Regions from separate parts of the Lelliottia nimipressuralis genome, predicted to be linked through region 2. Evidence: predicted binding sites of a transcription regulator. Region 2 holds the regulator's gene; each other region holds the start of a gene.
What was found. Region 2 encodes Fur, which represses iron uptake genes when iron is present. Its sites were predicted from a motif close to ATAATAATGAGAACNACTATCAA; they were not measured.
Positions count from the first base shown of each region.

Region 1: ACB496_RS15710 (Nramp family divalent metal transporter) is a predicted target of Fur. The motif match lies at 4,805-4,827, and genes of this name have one in related genera.
Region 3: fhuE (ferric-rhodotorulic acid/ferric-coprogen receptor FhuE) is a predicted target of Fur. The motif match lies at 3,995-4,017, and genes of this name have one in related genera.

Region 1 covers NZ_CP167172.1:3,276,201-3,283,063, reverse strand. The annotation lists gene ACB496_RS15740 (YfeC-like transcriptional regulator) at 1-109, opposite strand, end outside; gene ACB496_RS15735 (YfeC-like transcriptional regulator) at 111-473, opposite strand; tRNA gene ACB496_RS15730 (tRNA-Ala) at 691-766, shown strand; tRNA gene ACB496_RS15725 (tRNA-Ala) at 805-880, shown strand; gene ACB496_RS15720 (EAL domain-containing protein) at 1,093-3,288, shown strand; gene nupC (nucleoside permease NupC) at 3,329-4,516, opposite strand; gene ACB496_RS15710 (Nramp family divalent metal transporter) at 4,868-6,106, shown strand; gene ypeC (DUF2502 domain-containing protein YpeC) at 6,165-6,509, opposite strand; gene mgrA (L-glyceraldehyde 3-phosphate reductase) at 6,635-6,863, opposite strand, start outside.
Region 2 covers NZ_CP167172.1:1,334,299-1,341,161, reverse strand. The annotation lists gene pgm (phosphoglucomutase (alpha-D-glucose-1,6-bisphosphate-dependent)) at 1-1,480, opposite strand, end outside; gene seqA (replication initiation negative regulator SeqA) at 1,505-2,047, opposite strand; gene ybfF (esterase) at 2,231-3,004, shown strand; gene ybfE (LexA regulated protein) at 3,133-3,420, shown strand; gene fldA (flavodoxin FldA) at 3,578-4,108, shown strand; gene fur (ferric iron uptake transcriptional regulator) at 4,403-4,849, shown strand; gene chiQ (ChiQ/YbfN family lipoprotein) at 4,956-5,285, opposite strand; gene chiP (chitoporin ChiP) at 5,332-6,729, opposite strand.
Region 3 covers NZ_CP167172.1:1,184,569-1,191,431, forward strand. The annotation lists gene ACB496_RS05515 (M14 family metallocarboxypeptidase) at 1-225, opposite strand, end outside; gene pheP (phenylalanine transporter) at 375-1,769, shown strand; gene fhuE (ferric-rhodotorulic acid/ferric-coprogen receptor FhuE) at 1,817-3,955, opposite strand; gene ACB496_RS05530 (MFS transporter) at 4,222-5,460, shown strand; gene ACB496_RS05535 (sugar phosphate isomerase/epimerase family protein) at 5,476-6,501, shown strand; gene ACB496_RS05540 (Gfo/Idh/MocA family protein) at 6,494-6,863, shown strand, end outside.

The sequences.
Region 1 (6,863 bases), 1.9 Mb from region 2:
CTTCCGTTTTCCATCCTTGTTTACGTATCCAGCGGTTTACTGTTTGTTTTGCGACCCCGAGGCTATCAGCCAGCTCTTCCGTGGTCATCTTGCTCCGTAATCTTTTCATATCAACTCTGGTCGCGTATCCCTAAACGTTGTAGCAATCCGGTAATCCCATCCCGCAGTAGTAAAGTGGTTAGCTGCTTTTGCTCATCCGGTGTCATTTCATTGGCCAGGGTCAGCAGGAGAGAAGTGAGCGAACTCGTGTCGGACACGTTTTCAGCGGGCTGAGAGTCTTCAGTAATGCGAGACGCGCTGCGGATAAACTCGCGCACCTTTTCATTAACGTGGACCAGACGCGCTTTACCGCCCTGAACACCTGGCTTTGGTGATGTTTTCCAACCCTCTTTTCGTACCCATTTATTGATGGTCTGTCGGCTATAACCAGTGAGCCGGGATAACTCCTCTGGCGTCATTCGTTCCTTGATCATGCAATTACCTGAATATTAGTAGGGTTAATGAGTGCTTCATGTTATAGCACCCTTTTATGCGAAAACGTGACAGGTTTAACTACTGGCTGCGAGCAGCTTCGCAATGTGATTCATTTGCCTGATTTTTCGACGATTGAAAGGGAAGGGCTGATTTTGCCGTTGACACTCTGCGGTGGAATTCATATTATGCCGCCCGTCAACACGACAGCTTTACGTTGGGGCTATAGCTCAGCTGGGAGAGCGCTTGCATGGCATGCAAGAGGTCAGCGGTTCGATCCCGCTTAGCTCCACCAAATTCTTATCCAGGAGAATTTGGAACGTAAAGAACTGTGGGGCTATAGCTCAGCTGGGAGAGCGCTTGCATGGCATGCAAGAGGTCAGCGGTTCGATCCCGCTTAGCTCCACCAAAATTCAGACCCTCGCCGAAAGGCGGGGGTTTTTTTATGCGTTTGTTATCAACTCCTGCCTTTTTTGTTGCCACACGTGTATGTTTACCTCTCAGACCTTTATCGAAATCAATAAATCGGAGCATTTAAACCCGGAAACTTGATTCGCTCAATTAATAAACTTACCATTCATTCAGCCAATTATTCGCCTGGGAAATAGCGCCTTGCTAAGAATGAAAAGTCACCTACGTAATAATTTACAATTATTTATGCTAGCGCAAATCTTGTGCCTGGTGATTGTTCCTTTTTCTCGCTACATTTCCCCTAAAACCTTTCTGGATGGTCATTACGTCTATTTAGCCTGGCTGCCGTTGAGCGTGATGCTGGCAGTGATCTTCTTGTTTGGCCGTCACGCTATTCTTCCCATTATTTTCAGTTTTGCGTTAACGAATCTCTATCAGTTTCAGTTAACCATACTTCAGCAGGTCGTTATCCTCTTTTGTCAGACGGCGTCGGTGTTTGCAGCCTGCGGCGTGGTGCGCGTCCTGCTGGGCAGGCGCTGGCGATTCGGGCTACCTAACCAGCATATCGGGATACGCATTTTCTGGCTGGGATTCGCCATTCCCCTCGGCATAAAAGTGTCGATGTACTTAGCCGGTTATTTCTTTGATTTCCCTCTTTCCCTTTCAAACTTCTTTGGCGATGGGACACCAATTTATAACATTGTGGATATACAGAGCCTGTTTTGTGCCAGCCTGATATTTACGATGATGTTCTATTACCCCTTAAGAATGATAATTAATCCCCGCTATGCCCGTACCTTCTGGTTACGAAGCATTAAGCCGTATCTTATTCAAAATAATCCCGTATTTGCATTACTCTGGCTGATGAGTTTGTCGCTGGTGATGCTGATCTTGTGCGCGCCAATTGAAGAAAACTATATCTCCGGGTATCTGGTCCCCCTCATATTTATTCTTTTTACCGTCGCGATTAGTCGGATGAGCTACGCGCTTGTTTCCCTGAGCTGGGCAATTTCCGTTTTCTTGCTGCTGACCTATAACAAAAACTTTCTGAATGGCGTGCAGAACGGCTACGCGCTGGCATTTGTCCTGTCGGTCCTGATCTCTTTCGCGATCTGTTTGATGTACATGTCGCGGATCTATCACCGCAGTGAGTGGCTGAAGCAAGGCTGGCACGAAAGGGCGCTAACCGATCCGCTCACTGGTTTAGCCAATATGCGCGCCCTGGAAGACTATTTGCAGCACTATCCGGATGCCAAAATCTGCTGTCTGCGTATGGGAAATCTGGGGTTTCTTAGTCGCCATTACGGGATGTTGATGCGCATTTACTGTAAGCGAGCCATTACCTCGTCAGTTCAGCCGTTACTGCAGGCGAACGAAAAATTCTTCCAGCTGCCGGGCAGTGAATTGATTCTGGTGCTGTCAGGCCCGGACACCGGAGAGCGTCTCCAGCACATCGTCGATCTGCTGAACAGCCGCAAGATTTACTGGAACAACACCGGGCTGGACATCGAGTTTGGTGCAGCCTGGGGAGAGCTGGAAGGGCAGGATGGCGAAAACCTTCACCATACGCTTGGACAACTGAGCTGGCTCTCAGAGCAATCCTGCGTCACGCACAGAGTGCTGGCGCTGACGAATAGCGTTGAGAGAGTTTCAGGGCAAACGACGGAGCGCGTCTTAATGCTGAGCCGGGTAAAACGGGCGCTGGAGGAGGGGGGCGTGCGTCTGTATGCTCAGCCCATTCAGAATGCTGCGGGTGAGGGTTACCACGAAATCCTCACCCGACTGGAGAGCGACGGCGAAATCATTACCCCCGATCGTTTCATCCCGCTGATTGCCCAGTTCAACCTGAGTCATCGTTTTGACCTCTGCGTGGTGGAAAAGGTGCTTGTCTGGCTGAGCACCCATGCCACGCCGCCAAACAGTGCGCGTTTTTCTGTCAATCTGATGCCGATGACGCTCAATCAAAAAGACGTCGCCGCCGAAATCATTGCCCTGTTTGAGCGCTACGCCATCGCGCCGCAGGCAGTCATTCTGGAGGTCACGGAAGAGCAGGCCTTCTCGGACTCAGAATCCAGCATCCAGAATATCCAGCAGATGCGCGAGTATGGTTTTAAAATTGCGATTGATGATTTTGGTACGGGATACGCTAACTACGAACGGCTAAAACGCCTGCAGGCTGACATCATCAAAATCGACGGGTGTTTCGTAAAAGATATCTGTACTGACAGCATGGATGCGACGATTGTGGCGTCGATTTGCAATCTGGCGAAGACCAAATCCCTGTATGTGGTGGCCGAATTTGTTGAAACACCGGCGCAACGACAGCTGTTGCTTGAGATCGGGGTCGATTATCTGCAGGGGTATTTGATTGGGAAACCGCAGCCGCTTGCCGAACTGGAGGCGTAAAAAAGCCGGGGGCACAAACCCCCGGCTTTTTTATTTCTGATTACAGTACCAGTGCAGCGATAGACGCAGACAGTACGCTCACCAGCGTTGAACCGTAAACCAGTTTCAGGCCGAAGCGAGAAACCACGTTACCTTGCTCTTCGTTCAGACCTTTAATCGCACCAGCGATGATGCCGATGGATGAGAAGTTAGCGAAGGAAACCAGGAACACAGACAGAATGCCTTCCGCGCGCGGAGAGAGCGTGCTGGCAATTTTCTGCAGATCCATCATGGCAACGAATTCGTTGGAAACCAGTTTGGTGGCCATGATACTGCCCACCTGCAGCGCTTCGTGAGCCGGAACACCCATCACCCATGCAACAGGGTAGAAGATGTAGCCCAGAATGCCCTGGAAGGAGATACCCAGCACAGCGGCGAACAGGGCGTTCAATGCAGCGATCAGGGCGATAAAGCCAATCAGCATTGCGGCCACGATAATCGCCACTTTGAAGCCTGCCAGAATGTATTCGCCCAGCATTTCGAAGAAGCTCTGGCCTTCGTGCAGGTTAGACATCTGGATATTTTCTTCGCTGGCGTCAACGCGGTACGGGTTGATCAGCGACAGCACGATAAAGGTGCTGAACATGTTCAGAACCAGCGCAGCCACCACGTATTTTGGTTCCAGCATTGTCATGTATGCGCCCACGATAGACATGGATACAGTAGACATTGCGGTAGCCGCCATGGTGTACATGCGGTTGCGGGACATTTTGCCGAGGATATCTTTATACGCGATAAAGTTCTCGGACTGACCCAGAATCAGGGAGCTGACTGCGTTGAAAGATTCCAGTTTACCCATGCCGTTGACTTTGGATAACAGGAAACCGATCGCGCGAATCACAACCGGCAGAACGCGGATGTGCTGCAGGATACCGATCAGCGCAGAGATAAAGACGATTGGGCAAAGCACTTTCAGGAAGAAGAACGCCAGGCCTTGATCGTTCATGCTGCCGAAGACAAAGTTCGTCCCTTCGTTAGCAAATCCGAGCAGTTTTTCGAACATCTCGGAGAAGCCTTTCACGAAGCCCAGGCCTACGTTGGAGTTCAGGAAGAACCACGCAAGTAAAACTTCAATGACGAGCAGCTGTACAACATAACGAATACGAATGTTTTTGCGGTCTGTGCTGACCAGCAATGCAAGTGCAGTAACGACAACAAGTGCCAGGACAAAATGAAGGACGCGGTCCATATTTGCTCCAAATATGAGGCAGGTTTAATTTCCGTGCACATTCTATGTAACAAGCACAAAGAAAACGAGATCAAGACCACACTATAGTTACATCCTGTGACGAGTCTCAAAAATAGTGATCAACCATACATTTCCGTTATGTTATGTAAATGAGTGAAAAGTTACGTTTGTGTGCTACGCTTCACAAATGACTGCGCGATTTCACGCTCTGTGAGATCGTTTCATTGCATCCGCCCCACCTATCGTTCAGAGCTATCAGAGAAATCACTATAAACCTTCTAAATGATCTTGATAATCATTCTCATTTTGATAGCATGAAACATAGCAAAGGCTATATTTCCAGAGGCAGAAATGACAAACAGTCGCGTAGAGGGTAGCAGTGGCAGAGCAGCGCGCAAGCTGAGGTTTGCGTTAATGGGACCTGCGTTCATCGCTGCCATTGGCTATATCGATCCAGGTAATTTTGCGACCAACATTCAGGCCGGGGCGAGCTTTGGCTACAAATTACTGTGGGTAGTGGTCTGGGCAAACCTGATGGCGATGCTCATTCAGGTGCTCTCCGCAAAACTGGGGATCGCGACGGGGAAAAACCTCGCTGAACAGATCCGCGATCACTATCCGCGTCCGGTGGTGTGGTTTTACTGGGTGCAAGCCGAAATTATCGCCATGGCCACCGATCTGGCGGAATTTATCGGCGCGGCCATCGGCTTTAAACTGATATTGGGCGTGTCGCTACTCCAGGGGGCGGTGCTCACCGGGATCGCCACTTTCCTGATTTTAATGCTGCAGCGCCGTGGTCAAAAACCGCTTGAGCTGGTGATTGGCGGCTTGCTGCTGTTTGTCGCCGCGGCCTATATTGTCGAGCTGATCTTCTCCCAGCCAAATCTGGCGCAGCTGGGTAAAGGCATGATTATTCCTACTCTGCCGACGTCAGAAGCGGTCTTCCTCGCGGCGGGCGTACTGGGTGCGACCATTATGCCGCACGTGATTTATCTGCACTCCTCGCTGACGCAGCACGCCCACGAGGGCTCACGCCGGGAGCGTTATTCGGCTACCAAATGGGATGTCGGTATCGCGATGACCATCGCCGGGTTTGTGAATCTGGCGATGATGACGACGGCAGCAGCGGCTTTCCATTTCAGCGGCCACACCGGTATCGCCGATCTCGATCAGGCTTATCTGACGCTCGAACCACTTCTCAGCCACGCGGCGGCGACTATTTTTGGTCTGAGCCTGGTTGCAGCGGGCCTCTCGTCAACGGTGGTCGGGACGCTGGCAGGGCAGGTGGTCATGCAGGGATTTGTGCGTTTCCATATTCCCCTGTGGGTACGCCGCTCCGTGACGATGATGCCGTCGTTTATTGTGATCCTGATGGGGCTGGACCCGACGCGTATTCTGGTGATGAGCCAGGTGCTGTTGAGCTTCGGTATCGCGTTGGCGCTGGTGCCGCTGCTGATCTTTACCAGTAACCAGACGCTAATGGGCGATCTGGTGAATACCCGGCTGGTCAAACGTATCGGCTGGATTATCGTGGTGCTGGTGGTGGCCCTGAACCTGTGGCTGCTGATTGGGACTGCGCTGGGCCTGTAAATTATCAGAGATGAAAAAAGGAGCCTGTTGGCTCCTTTTTGTATTGAGTGATGTGTACTTAGTGATGGTGACCACCGTGTCCATGGCCGCGTCCATGACCCGGTCGGCCACGACGATCGTCCCGGTCGCTCCAGCCTTCGCGGTAGCCGCGTTCATAGGCTTTGCGGTTATCCCAGCCACGGTGACGGCCATTATCGTGCCTCCACCAGCGGTCTTTTCGCCATTCATAGTTGCGGTGCCAGTAATCACGGTCGCGCCAGCCACCGCCGTCCCAGTAGTTACCATAATTGTCACGATCGCCAATTTGTAATTTTACTGATGGCAACAGGGTGATTTCGCCCGCATTAGCGACCAGCGGTGCTGAAGCCATTAATACAGCTGCAAGAATCAGTGACCTGAACATTCTCTTCTCCTTCACGATCGGGGCCGTAGACGGCCTGTTAACGCAATATTACGGGGCCGTAAAGCCCCGTTTAATCGCCTCAACTCCTAATTCATGGAGGGGAGCACTTTTTGCTAAAAACGGTTTTATTTTGACCGGCTCAGGATCGCGTGAATCGCATTCAGCTCGTCAGCGGTAAAGTGGAGATTTTTCAGTGTGCCGACCGCATCTTCGATTTGCGCCGTTTTGCTGGCACCAATCAGTACCGTGGTAACTGCGTCATGGCGTAGCACCCAGGCGAGCGCCATCTGCGAGAGTTTTTGGCCCCGGCTTTCTGCCAGCGCGTTCAGCTCGCGAACCTGGCTGATTTTCTCT
Region 2 (6,863 bases):
CGCCGATTGACGCACCGTTACCGGGTGCCGCCGTCAGACGTGCGGTGATCGGGTCGCCTGCCAGCGTGTTAGCGCTCACCATCTCTGGAGAGAGCTTAGACAGCGCGGCTTTCTGTGCGGAGGTGGCACTGGCCTGAATACGGTTATAGCTTGGCGCACCAAAGCGAGCCGCCAGCTCGTTGTAGTGTTCCTGCGGGTTTTTGCCGGTGACGGCGGTGATTTCCGCGGCCAGCAGGCACATGATGATCCCGTCTTTGTCCGTCGACCACGGCGTACCGTCGAAACGCAGGAAGGATGCACCCGCGCTCTCTTCGCCGCCAAAACCAAAGCTGCCGTCGTGCAGGCCGTCAACGAACCATTTGAAGCCCACTGGCACTTCCACCAGCTTACGGCCTAAATCCTTCACCACGCGGTCAATCATCGCAGAAGAGACCAGCGTCTTACCGACAGCCACCTCTTTGCCCCACTGTGGGCGATGCTGGAACAGATAGTTAATCGCCACAGCCAGGTAGTGGTTCGGATTCATCAGGCCCGCAGGAGTAACGATACCGTGGCGGTCGTAGTCCGGGTCGTTGGCAAAGGCCAGATCGAACTTATCGCGCAGGGCCAGCAGACCCGCCATCGCGCACTCGGAGGAGCAGTCCATGCGGATTGCGCCATCTTTATCGAGGTGCATAAAGCGGAACGTCTGATCGACCTGATCGTTAACGATAGTCAGATCCAGCTTGTAGAATTCGGCAATGCGCTTCCAGTATTCGATACCGGAACCGCCGAGCGGATCCACGCCCAGCTTCAGGCCCGCTTTCTGAATCGCGGCGATATCAACGATATCGGCCAGCCCTTCGATGAACGGCTGAACCAGATCCAGCTCTTTCACGTGACCGGAAGCCATCGCCGCATCCAGAGAGATACGTTTTACGCCTTTCAGGCCGTCAGCCAGCAGCGCGTTGGCGCGGTCTTCGACCACTTTGGTGACATTGGTATCAGCCGGGCCACCGTTCGGTGGATTGTATTTGATACCGCCATCGTCCGGCGGGTTGTGCGAAGGGGTGATGACGATACCGTCAGCCTGCGCGCCACCTTTTTTGTTGTGCACCAGAATCGCGTTTGAGACCGCAGGCGTCGGGGTGAAGCCGTTGTCTTCCTGCACGATGACATCCACACCGTTCGCTGCCAGCACTTCCAGCACGGAAATGAACGCCGGTTCGGACAGCGCGTGGGTGTCTTTCCCGACATAGCACGGACCGGTCACGCCATTTTTAGCGCGCTCTTCCGCGATGGCCTGAGCAATGGCCAGAATATGCGGTTCGTTAAAGCTATGGCGCGCCGCGCTGCCGCGGTGGCCAGACGTACCAAACTTCACTGCGTGTTCTGCGTTGCCCACTTCCGGCTTCAGTACGTAGTACTGCGCGGTGAGTTGAGCGACGTTAATCAAATCGCTTTGTTGTGCAGGCTGACCCGCACGATCGTGATTTGCCATTGCCTGGTCCTTCCTGTGCAAGGGTTAAATGGTACCGCAAACCTTTTCAATCAATTCCGCCGGGAATTGCATCGACTGCATGATGTGTTCGACCATGCTGCATTTGCGTCCGGTGTTGGTATTGGTGATCACCCAGTACGGCGTACCAGGGACATGTTTAGGTTTGGTTTGATTGCCGTTGGCAAGCAGCGTCTGTTCGTCGCCCGCGAAGTAAACGCGGGTACGGCCATGAAGCGAATCAGTGGCTTCAGCAAACGCTTTGTTATCCAGTGAATAGAGTGTAGACAGCACCAGCATAAAGCGGTTAACCGCTTTTTTCTGCTCGGCGTATTCGTCGGAAAGCAGCAGTTCACGCACCGCGCGTACTTTGTCTTTCACCGGTGCCACTGTTTTCGCTTCCGCGACCACATTTGGCTGACGAACCTCTTTAGAAACCGGAGTTGCAGGCTGTGAGGCGGCGGAAAATTTCAGCATGCGCCGTAAAATGTCTGATGCACTCTCGCCAATATGTCGCGTGTGGCTGGCAATATACTGATAGAGCTCATCATCAACTTCGATTGTTTTCATCTTAATCCAGTGCAATATCTTATCTGAATACAAGTCGTTGGGATTATAAGGGCTAATCCCAACCGCGGATAGGGTCAAACCTGGGTGGCGGCAAAAGTCAGATTAAACTGGAACCTTGCAGCCGGGCGGCAGAATGGTCAACATAATACCCTAACCTGACATACGTAAAAAAAGAACTTTGCCATGAAATTGAATAGCCGAGCGCAATCTGCACAATCGCCGAACAATAATTCTCCCATCGTACTGGTTCATGGCCTCTTTGGCAGCCTGGATAATCTGGGCGTGCTGGCCCGCGATCTGGTGACCGATCGCGATATTTTGCAGGTGGATATGCGTAACCACGGGCTTTCCGAGCGCAGCCCGGAGATGACTTACAGCGCGATGGCCCAGGATCTGCTGGATACTCTCGATGCGAATCAGATTGAAAAAGCGACGCTGATTGGCCATTCCATGGGCGGCAAGGCGGTGATGGCCCTGACGGCGCTGGCACCGGAGCGTATCGATCAGCTGGTGGTGATTGATGTCGCCCCGGTGGATTATGACGTGCGTCGCCACGACGAGATCTTTGCGGCGATTAATGCCGTGACCGAGGCCGGCGTGTCTACACGCCAGCAGGCCGCAGCCATCATGCGTGAACATCTGGATGAAGAAGGCGTGGTGCAGTTCCTGCTGAAATCTTTCGTCGATGGCGCATGGCGGTTTAATGTGCCGGTGCTGTGGGATCAGTATCCTCAGATTGTCGGCTGGCAGACCGTTCCGGCCTGGCCACACCCTACCCTGTTTATTCGCGGCGGCAATTCTCCGTACGTCACCGATGCCTATCGCGATACGCTGCTGGCGCAATTCCCACAGGCGCGTGCGCATGTGATCGCCGGAGCCGGGCACTGGGTTCACGCTGAAAAACCCGAAGCCGTGCTGCGGGCGATCCGTCGCTATCTCTCTGATAAAGCGATTTGATTAAAAAGCCAGCGACCGGTTGCCCGCAGGCTACCAGTCGTTGGCGTGCAGGTATCCGTGATGTATGATGTCGCGCTCATCGCCCCGGCAATAGCAGGGCCGCTCGTTTTCCCCGAAGTTTCTGAATCATGGCCAAAGAACAAACGGACCGCACGACACTAGATCTGTTCGCGACTGAACGTCGACCGGGACGACCAAAAACCAATCCGCTTTCGCGTGATGAACAGTTGCGCATCAATAAGCGCAATCAGCTGAAACGCGACAAAAGTCGTGGGCTTAAACGCGTCGAGCTGAAACTCAACGCGGAGGCCGCCGACGCCTTAAGTGAACTGGCCGATGCCCGCGAGATCAGCCGCAGCGAGCTGATTGAAGAGATGCTGATGGCACAGCTTCAGGCATGGCGCAGCACCAGGTGATCGTCTGAAAATCCCCTCAATTGTCCCTTTCATGTAGCACAGAGTGCAGTCCCGCGTGATAGCTGTTTCCGCAGACTTCCCTGTTCTGCTATGATTGCCCTTATCCGTGGACAATTTGCGCCACCATACCATTAAGTTTCAAGAGGTTATTTCACTCATGGCAATCATCGGCATTTTCTTCGGCAGCGATACCGGTAATACCGAAAACATCGCAAAAAACATTCAAAAACAGCTTGGTAAAGACGTTGCCGACGTACATGACATTGCTAAGAGCAGCAAAGAGGATCTCGAAGGTTACGATATTCTGCTGCTTGGCATTCCAACCTGGTACTACGGCGAAGCACAGTGTGACTGGGATGATTTCTTCCCGACGCTGGAAGAAGTGGATTTCAACGGTAAACTCGTTGCCCTCTTCGGCTGCGGCGACCAGGAAGACTACGCGGAATACTTCTGTGATGCATTGGGCACCATCCGCGACATCATTGAACCGCGCGGCGCGGCAATCGTCGGTCACTGGCCAACGGCGGGTTATCATTTCGAAGCTTCTAAAGGCCTGGCGGATGACGACCACTTTGTTGGCCTGGCTATCGACGAAGACCGTCAGCCAGAACTGACCGCTGAGCGCGTCGACAAGTGGGTAAAACAGATCCGCGAAGAGCTGCACCTCGACGACATCCTGAACGCGTAATGCAGTGATGAGGTGCAACTGACTACGTTGCACCTCATTGATAGATAATACCGATTAAAATAATTGCTACAAATTTTTAACTTTCGTGTTCATACCTGTACAATGTCCCCGGGTTAAAGTGGATGCCATCCAACAAGTTTGTTGGTGATACCACGTTTTTATAAGCATACTTTGCTTGAGACTTGCAGTTTTCATTTAGGCATGGCAGTTCTATAATGAGACGCATTATCCCAACTGCATTTTCTGTCACTTCTTCTAAGGAAGTGAATCGTTTAGCAACAGGACAGATTCCGCATGACTGACAACAATACCGCATTAAAGAAGGCTGGCCTGAAAGTTACGCTTCCTCGTTTAAAAATCCTGGAAGTTCTGCAAGGGCCGGACAACCATCACGTCAGTGCGGAAGACTTATACAAACGTCTGATCGACATGGGCGAAGAGATTGGACTGGCGACCGTATACCGCGTTCTGAACCAGTTCGATGACGCCGGGATTGTCACCCGCCATAATTTCGAAGGCGGTAAATCCGTTTTTGAACTGACGCAACAGCATCATCACGATCACCTGATCTGCCTCGACTGTGGCAAGGTGATTGAATTCAGCGATGACTCCATCGAAGCACGTCAACGTGAAATCGCCACCCGACATGGCATCCGTCTGACCAACCATAGCCTGTACCTGTATGGTCATTGTGCTGAAGGCGATTGCCGCGAAAACGAGCATGCACACGATACCAAATAATCGTGTTACAAACTCTGAGCCAACCTGACGGTTGGCTTTTTTTTTGCCTGCAATAAATGCAAAAACGCCCGGCAAGCTTTCGCGGCCGGGCGCTGAATACAACGAATTACTGTGCGTTGTTACTGCGGATCTCTTTCCAGATCTGATCGCAACGTTTTGCCACTTCCTGATCGTTACCGGTTTTACGCGCCTGAATGCAGGCCTGGTAATCCATCACGCGGATGTTTTCCTGCGTCGCGAACTGCTCATGGGCTTTCTCTTTCTTCAGCACCGTCAGTACGCTCTGACAGGCTTCGATTTTTTCCGGCGAGCCTTCAGCGGTGTTAATGCAGGTGCTGTAAGCCTCTTTCAGGCGAGAGTCTTCTTTCTGCGCCTGAGGTTGCGCGCAGGCGGTCAGCCCTGCGGCCAGCACAGCAACGAATGCGATTTTCTTCAACATGTCGGTCTCCATTCCGGCGGGAGTGATCCCGCCAGATCGTTCATCAGAAGATGGTGAAAGGTGCGATAACCATGAATTTCACGTCACGCTCATCCTGGAAGATGTTGCCGTAACCGCCCGAGTAGCTCGGAATATCGGAGTGGTTGTCGTATTGCGTGAAGTGCAGTTTGAACATGGTGCCTTTGGCGCGACCATCCTGCAGGGTATACATTGCATCCAGGCTGTATGAAGACTCTTTCAGACGATAGTTTGGATCGTAGTAGGCATCTGGCGTCGCCATGTCAGCTGGCTTCGCGTCCCATGCGTAGGCGTAAGATGCGCCCACCGCCCAGCCCGGCAGATTCCAGTTTTTAAGGTCATACATCGCGCCGAAGAAGAGCGCTTTTTCGCCGTCGGCGTTGAAGTCAGAACGGTTATCCCACCAGATATCCAGACGACCGTTAGACGAGGCGTACGTTGGCGTCATACGCTGCAGGAAGTAGCCCTGCTGCCCTTCCGCTTTAACGTAAGTTCCTTCGAGTCGCAAATCTACCTGACCAATTTTGTAGCCGAAGGTCAGAGCCTGCAGCCATGCGGTGCCGTCATACAGATCGTTTACGCCGCCATCGCTGACTTTGTCGCGCGTACCGTAGAACTGATAGCTGGTGGTCAGCGGGCCGCCAACGATATCGAATTTGTAGCTGGCTTTGGCGAAGTACTGATCGACGTAACCTTCTGCCTGACCGAATGCCGCTTCCAGTACCAGATCATTTTTGAAGTCATATTTCGCGCCGAGTGAGTGCAGATATTCCACCCGCGTCTTTTTATCGTTCTGGTAGAACTTGTCCATCTCGATGTGCCACGGCGCTTTGTACTCGTTGGTCCACATGTACGAGAAGCTCAACGCACCAGCGTCGCCATAATCAAAGTTCGCCCCGGCTTCTGCGCCCTGGTAAGTACCCGGCATAAAGCTCCAGTGCGGAGCTAACAGAGTCTGGCCGGTTGGCTGAATATAACCGCCGCGCGCCCATACCGGACCGTATTTAAATTTGGCCGCCGCTTTATACAGGCTGATACCGCTCTTATCGCCCGACCAGTCTTCTTTGTAAGCTTTATTACTGGAGGAGAATGCGATTTCGTTCGGGTGTGCGCTATCGCCGTTTTCCGCCATTTCAATGGCAGTAAACGCGGCAATATCCAGGCCAAACATATCAGCGGCATAACCGGACTGGAAATCCAGGTTGGCGTTCCAGGTGGAGTGAGAAAGGTTAGTTTTATATTTGTCTTCGGTGACGTCTTTACGGTCACGCTCACGTTGCCAGTAATAGATACCGCCCGTTAGCGTTGAATCATCAATAAAGCCTGCTGCCTGAGCCTGCGGAGCCGCGATAAATCCCGACACTGCTGTCACACCGGCGATAGCCAGCGCCAGCGCACTACGTTTGCCACTGAACGTACGCATAGATTGTTCCTCTTTGACGAATAAAAGCGCCTTAAACGGCGAAAAATCTAAAAGACCAAATGGTCAGGGGTAGTCTGTAATACCCTCGAATTAACTACCGCCTTTAGACTATTTTTCGTGACGCGAATTATCAA
Region 3 (6,863 bases), 150 kb from region 2:
GTCCCAGTCTTGTGACTTCACGGCCATCAGCGGGAAGGTCTGGTCGCCGTAGTGTAATTCGCCGTACTGACTCACGTCGTAGCGAGGCTTGAGGGCATTGATCGCGTCAAGCACGTCCGTCTGATAGCTGCGAAAACGCGTCTGGTTCTCGCGCCACTGCTGTTTTTCCGCCGCAGTCCATGGCTGGCCTGGCGTACCGATAGGGTAGAACTGTTTCTCAGTCATAGGTCACTCTGTCAGTGTAGGGTTCTCAACATCATACCCAGCCGCGCTTTTAAATTCATATGGGTATTTGAGCCGGGCCTGCAACTTGCTCCTGCTGACCCGAAGTGTTAAAAGGTGCCCCTTCCAATAAAAATACACAGGGGGCAGACGTGAAAGACGCGTCATCCGCTTCAGACAATGCGGTTTCTGAAGCCTCGTCGGAACAGACACCGACGCTGCAACGTGGTTTGCAAAATCGACATATTCAATTAATTGCCCTCGGCGGCGCGATTGGTACCGGACTGTTTCTCGGCATCGGGCCAGCGATTCAAATGGCCGGGCCTGCGGTACTGCTGGGATACGGCATTGCGGGCGTGATTGCCTTTCTGATTATGCGCCAGCTTGGTGAAATGGTCGTCGAAGAGCCGGTTTCTGGCTCTTTCGCCCACTTTGCTTACAAATACTGGGGGCCGTTTGCAGGCTTCCTGTCCGGCTGGAACTACTGGGTGATGTTCGTGCTGGTCGGCATGGCTGAACTCACCGCCGCGGGCATCTACATGCAGTACTGGCTGCCGGATGTCCCGACGTGGATCTGGGCCGCCGTCTTCTTCATTATTATCAACGCCGTAAACCTGGTTAACGTGCGTCTGTATGGCGAAACGGAATTCTGGTTCGCGCTGATTAAAGTGCTGGCGATTATCGGCATGATCGGCTTTGGCCTGTGGCTGCTCTTCTCCGGGCACGGGGGCGAGCGCGCGAACATCGATAACCTGTGGAAACACGGCGGTTTCCTCGCGACCGGCTGGAACGGGCTGATTATGTCTCTGGCGGTGATCATGTTCTCCTTTGGCGGGCTAGAGCTGATTGGGATCACGGCGGCAGAAGCGCGCGATCCGCACAAAAGCATTCCGAAAGCGGTCAACCAGGTGGTCTACCGTATTCTGCTGTTTTATATCGGTTCGCTGGTGGTTCTGCTGGCGCTCTACCCGTGGGTAGAGGTGAAATCCGACAGCAGCCCGTTTGTGATGATTTTCCATGATATGAACAGCAACCTGGTGGCATCGGCCCTGAACTTCGTCATTCTGGTGGCGTCGCTCTCGGTCTATAACAGCGGCGTCTACTCTAACAGCCGCATGCTGTTTGGCCTCTCCGTGCAGGGTAACGCGCCGAAGTTCTTAACGCGCGTCAGCCGTCGCGGGGTACCGGTCAATTCGCTGCTGCTCTCCGGAGGCATTACCTCGCTGGTGGTGCTGATCAACTATCTGCTGCCGAAAGAGGCCTTTGGCCTGCTGATGGCGCTGGTGGTGGCTACCCTGCTGCTGAACTGGATCATGATCTGCCTGGCGCACCTGCGTTTTCGTGCGGCGATGCGTCGTAAAGGGCGTGAGACGCAGTTCAAGGCGCTGCTCTACCCGGCGGGAAACTACCTGTGTATCACGTTTCTCGGCATGATTCTGGTGCTCATGTGCACCATCGATGACATGCGTCTGTCGGCGTTCCTGCTGCCTGTGTGGGTGGTATTCTTGTTTGTGGCCTTTACCTTATCGCGCAGTAAAGCGCGCTAACAAAAAGCCCGCCAGCGGAACCGCAGGCGGGCTTTCACATCATCTCATCAGAACAGATAACTCATACTCACTGAGACACTTCGCGGTTCGCCATACACTGCCGAATCGTCGAGATACGAGTAATATTCCCGATCAAACAGATTGCTGACGTTGGCCTGCACCGCCAGCTGTTTGGTCAGCTGATACTTCGCGAACAGATCGACCAGCGGGTAGCTGCCCTGGTACAGACGCTGGGTTTCGCCATCCGGCCCGGTTACGTCTTTATACACCCGGTTTTGCCAGTTCACGCCGCCGCCGACCGTCAGGTCCGGAAGCACCGGCACGCGATAGCGGCTGAAGAGTTTGAGCTGGGTCTGCGGTGCATAGCTGTTGAAGCGGCCATCCGTATCGGTGGCGACGTAGCGCGTGGCGCTGAAGGTCAGCTGCAGATCGTCGGTCACGGCGCCGTTCACTTCAAACTCGGCCCCTTTGCTCACCGCCCCTTTTGTTGCGCGATAGGCCTGCTCGCTTGAGCCGTTGACGAACTCTCCGCTGATCGCCTCCGCCGCGTTTTCCTGCTCGATACGGAATACCGCAACGTTGGTGGTCAGGCGACCGTCCATCCAGTCGGCTTTCAGGCCGGTTTCGTAGTTTTTGCCGGTCACCGGCGACAGCCACGCGCCATCTTTGCTGCGCTTGGTCTGCGGCGCGAAAATCGAGGTGTAACTGGCGTACGCCGAAAGCGCGTCGGTGATATCGAACACCAGGCCGCCGTACGGGGTGGTGTTGTATTTACGCATATCGCCGCTGCTGCCGTTAGTGCTGTACTGGGTGTAACGCGCGCCTAAAATCAGCGACAGGGGATCGGCCAGCGACAGGCGTGTCGCCGTGTAGGCCGATTTCTGACGCACGATGTCATCGGCGTTTTGATACCAGTCGCCCCACGCCGGTTCCGCCACGCTCCCATCCCAGTTGTTGTTAAAGATACCCACGCTGTCCATCGGCCCATCCTTACTGAAGGTAGCGTTATGCTGGCGGCTGTAGCTGGCCCCGGCCATCAGCTGGTGCTGGCGGCCAAGCAGTTCAAACGGGCCGCTGGCGTAGGAGTCAAAGGAGTCGAGGGTGCGTTTGCCGCGATCTTTGCTCCCCCAGCCGCTCGCGCCGTCGCCCGTGGTCGCGTCCGGATTGCCCATCACATAGAGCAGCGTATCGTTAAAGTTCTGCTCGCCGTGGGTGCCGTTGAAGCGCACCGACCAGCCGTTGTCCCAGCTGTGGGAGAGGTTCGCGAACACCTTGCGTGATTCGATGGAATAGCCCGTCCAGTCTGCCGAGGTGTTGACGTTGCGATCGTAGTGGGTACGCGAACCGTTGCTGTAGAGGCTCGGCAGGCCGCCCCAGGTCGGGTTGGCGGTGTTGGTCTGCTGATAATCCCAGCCGAGTGAAAGGGTGGTGTGGTCCGTAAGATCCGCATCCATCACGCCGTAGAGAAATTTTTTGCGTTTACCGTAGCGATCCAGCCAGCTGTCCTGATCCTGATAACCGGCGATCACCCGTCCGCGCAGGCTGCCGTCAGCGTTGAGCGGGGAAGAGAGATCGGCGACGTAGCGCTGCTTATTCCAGCTGCCATAGCTGGCGCTGACGTTGCCGGTCACGGTTTTGCTGTCGGCGCGTTTACGCACCATATTCACCGATGCCCCCGGATCGCCCGCGCCGGTCATCAGGCCCGCCGCGCCGCGCACCACTTCGATACGATCGTAAATCGCCGTATCTTTCGTCGCATCGCCAAAGTTCCACGCGTCGCCCATGGACGTGGGGATGTCATCGTAGGAGAAGTTGGTGATCTCAAAGCCACGGGAGAAATAGTTCGAGCGCTCGCTGTCGATCTGCTGTGACGACACACCGGTGGCGTTGGTCAGCACCTCATCGATGGTTTGCAGGTCCTGATCCTTCATGCGCTGCTGCGTTACGACGCTCACCGACTGCGGGATATCGCGCGGGGCGAGCAACATTTTGGTCCCTGCGCGCGTGGTTTTAACCGCGTAATCCTGCTGCTCATCCACCGTGGTGTTTGCGTCGCCGTACACCACCATCTCCTGTTCGCTTTTGTTCTCTGCCGCCAGCGCCGGGTGAACTACGGTCTGGATTGCCAGCGCGATAAGTGAAACCGCGAACGGTTTCGTGATTTCCTTGCCATTAAAAGAGGTCATGTTTCCTGTCCGGAAGAGTTGTTATGTGATTTTTTTTGAATGAGAATCGGAATCATAATTATTTAATGAATTAAGCGCAGACTAATTTATCGGCCAAATGTAACTAAATATGTAAATTCGGAGAAAGCGTGGGAGAAGGGGGCGGAAATTTAGATCGTGACCATTCTCGCAGTTCTGTTTTGATCCGCAGGATCTTTATTTTGTAATCGATTACTTTTTAGTTGACGAGGTTTGTAATCGATTACTTTTTAAGGGTGAGGCTTATCATGGTGTCAACAACTGAAAGTAGTGGAAAGGCGATAGCCCAGCATCGGCTGCTGGTGCCGCGGCTGTCGCTGATGATGTTCTTACAGTTTTTTATCTGGGGAAGCTGGTCGGTCACGCTCGGGCTGGTGATGACTCAGCACAACATGTCCCTGCTGATTGGCGATGCGTTCTCCGCCGGGCCTATTGCCTCGATTCTGTCGCCGTTTGTGCTCGGGATGCTGGTGGACCGCTTCTTCGCCTCGCAGAAGGTGATGGCCGTGATGCACCTCGCTGGCGCGGCGATTCTGTGGTTCGTGCCGGGGGCGCTGATCGCCGAAAACGGCGCGCTGCTGATCGGTCTGCTGTTTGGCTACACGCTCTGCTACATGCCGACGCTGGCGCTGACCAACAACATCGCGTTTCACAGCCTGGCGAACGTCGACAAAACGTTCCCGGTGGTGCGCGTCTTCGGCACCATCGGCTGGATTGTCGCCGGGATTTTCATCGGCGTGACCGGCGTGGCGTCCAGCGTGACCATTTTCCAGGTCGCGGCGGTAAGCTCCGTTCTGCTGGCGCTCTATAGCCTGACGCTGCCGCACACGCCAGCTCCGGCAAAAGGCATGCCCGTTGCCGTGCGCGATCTGTTCTGTGCGGATGCGTTCGCACTCCTGAAAACGCGCCACTTCTTTATCTTCTCCCTGTGCGCGATGCTGATCTCCGTTCCGCTGGGCACCTATTACGCGTACACCGCCTCCTATCTCGCCGACGCCGGTATCCGTGATGTCAGCACCGCCATGTCGTTCGGGCAGATGTCAGAGATCGTCTTTATGCTGGTCATCCCGCTGCTGTTCCGTCGCCTCGGGGTGAAATACATGCTGCTGATCGGCATGCTGGCGTGGTTTGTGCGTTACGCCTTCTTTGCGCTTGGCGTCAGCGAAGAGGGGCGCTTCCTGCTCTATCTCGGCATTTTGCTGCACGGCGTGTGCTATGACTTCTTCTTTGTCGTCGGCTTTATCTACACCGACCGCGTGGCGGGCGAAAAGGTAAAAGGCCAGGCCCAGAGTATGGTGGTGATGTTCACCTACGGCATCGGCATGCTGCTCGGCTCGCAGATTTCTGGCGCACTTTATAACAGCCTGGTGGCGGGGCAGGCCGTGCCGCAGGCGTGGGTCACATTCTGGTGGATCCCGGCGATAGCTGCCGCCGCGATCGCGCTGATTTTCCTTATCGCATTCAAATATGATGAAGATAAGGCGTAATTTTCTGGAGGTGTTATGAGGACGATTAAGGGACCGGGCATTTTTCTGTCGCAGTTTATTGGCGAGCGCGCGCCGTTTAACTCCCTCGACGGGCTGGCGAGCTGGGCGGCGGAGAAAGGCTATAAAGCGCTGCAAATCCCCTGCAACCATCCACAGATTTTCGATCTGGAGCAGGCGGCGAACAGCCAGACCTACTGCGATGAGATCACCGGGATACTGGCCGGGCATGGGCTTGTCATCAGCGAATTATCCACCCATCTGGAAGGGCAGCTGGTGGCGGTCAGTCCGGTCTACGGCGAGGCCTTTGACCACTTCGCGCCGCCTGCGGTAAGCGGTAACGACGCGGCGCGCCAGGCGTGGGCAACCGCCAAAGTGAAACAGGCCGCTGCGGCGTCGGCGAAGCTCGGATTAACCGCCCACGCTACCTTTTCCGGTTCGCTGGCGTGGCCGTTTTTCTACCCGTGGCCGCCGCACAACGAGCAGCGTTTTTGCGATGCCTTTGCAGAGCTGGCACGCCGCTGGCGCCCGATCCTCGACTGCTTTGACGAGCACGGCGTCGATCTCTGTTTTGAGCTGCATCCGGGGGAGGATCTGCACGACGGCGTGACCTTCGAGCGCTTCCTCGCGCTGGTCGACAACCATCCGCGCTGCAATATTCTCTACGATCCGAGCCACATGCTGCTGCAGCAGATGGATTACCTGTCGTTTATCGACATCTATCACGCACGCATCAAGGCGTTTCACGTCAAAGACGCTGAGTTTCGCGCCAACGGACGCAGCGGCGTTTACGGCGGTTATCAGCCGTGGATCAACCGCGCCGGGCGTTTTCGCTCGCTGGGCGACGGGCAGATCGACTTCAACGGTATTTTCAGCAAGCTCACGCAGTACGATTACGACGGCTGGGCGGTGCTGGAGTGGGAGTGCTGCATGAAAGACGGCGACGTGGGGGCGAGCGAAGGCAGCGAGTTCATCCGCCGCCACATCATTCCGGTCTCTGGCCGCGCATTTGACGATTTCGCCGCAGGAGGCGCGCATGATTAACGTCGGGATCGTCGGCAGCGGCTTTATCGGCCCGGCGCATATCGAGGCCCTGCGTCGACTGGGTGTTGTGCAGGTCGTCGCCCTGTGCGACGGCTCGCTTGAGCAGGCGCAGGAAAAGGCGCGGGCGCTGAATGTGCCGCATGCCTACGGCAGCGTGGACGAACTGCTAGCCCATCCGGGATTGCAGGTGGTTCACAACTGCACGCCCAACCATCTGCACGCGCAGATTAACCGGCAAATTCTGGCAGCGGGCAAACATGTGTTCTCTGAAAAGCCCCTGTGTATGACGCCGGAAGAGGCGCGGGAACTGGTGGATCTGGCCGGGCAGGCGGGGGTGATCCACGGCGTGAGCTTTGTCTATC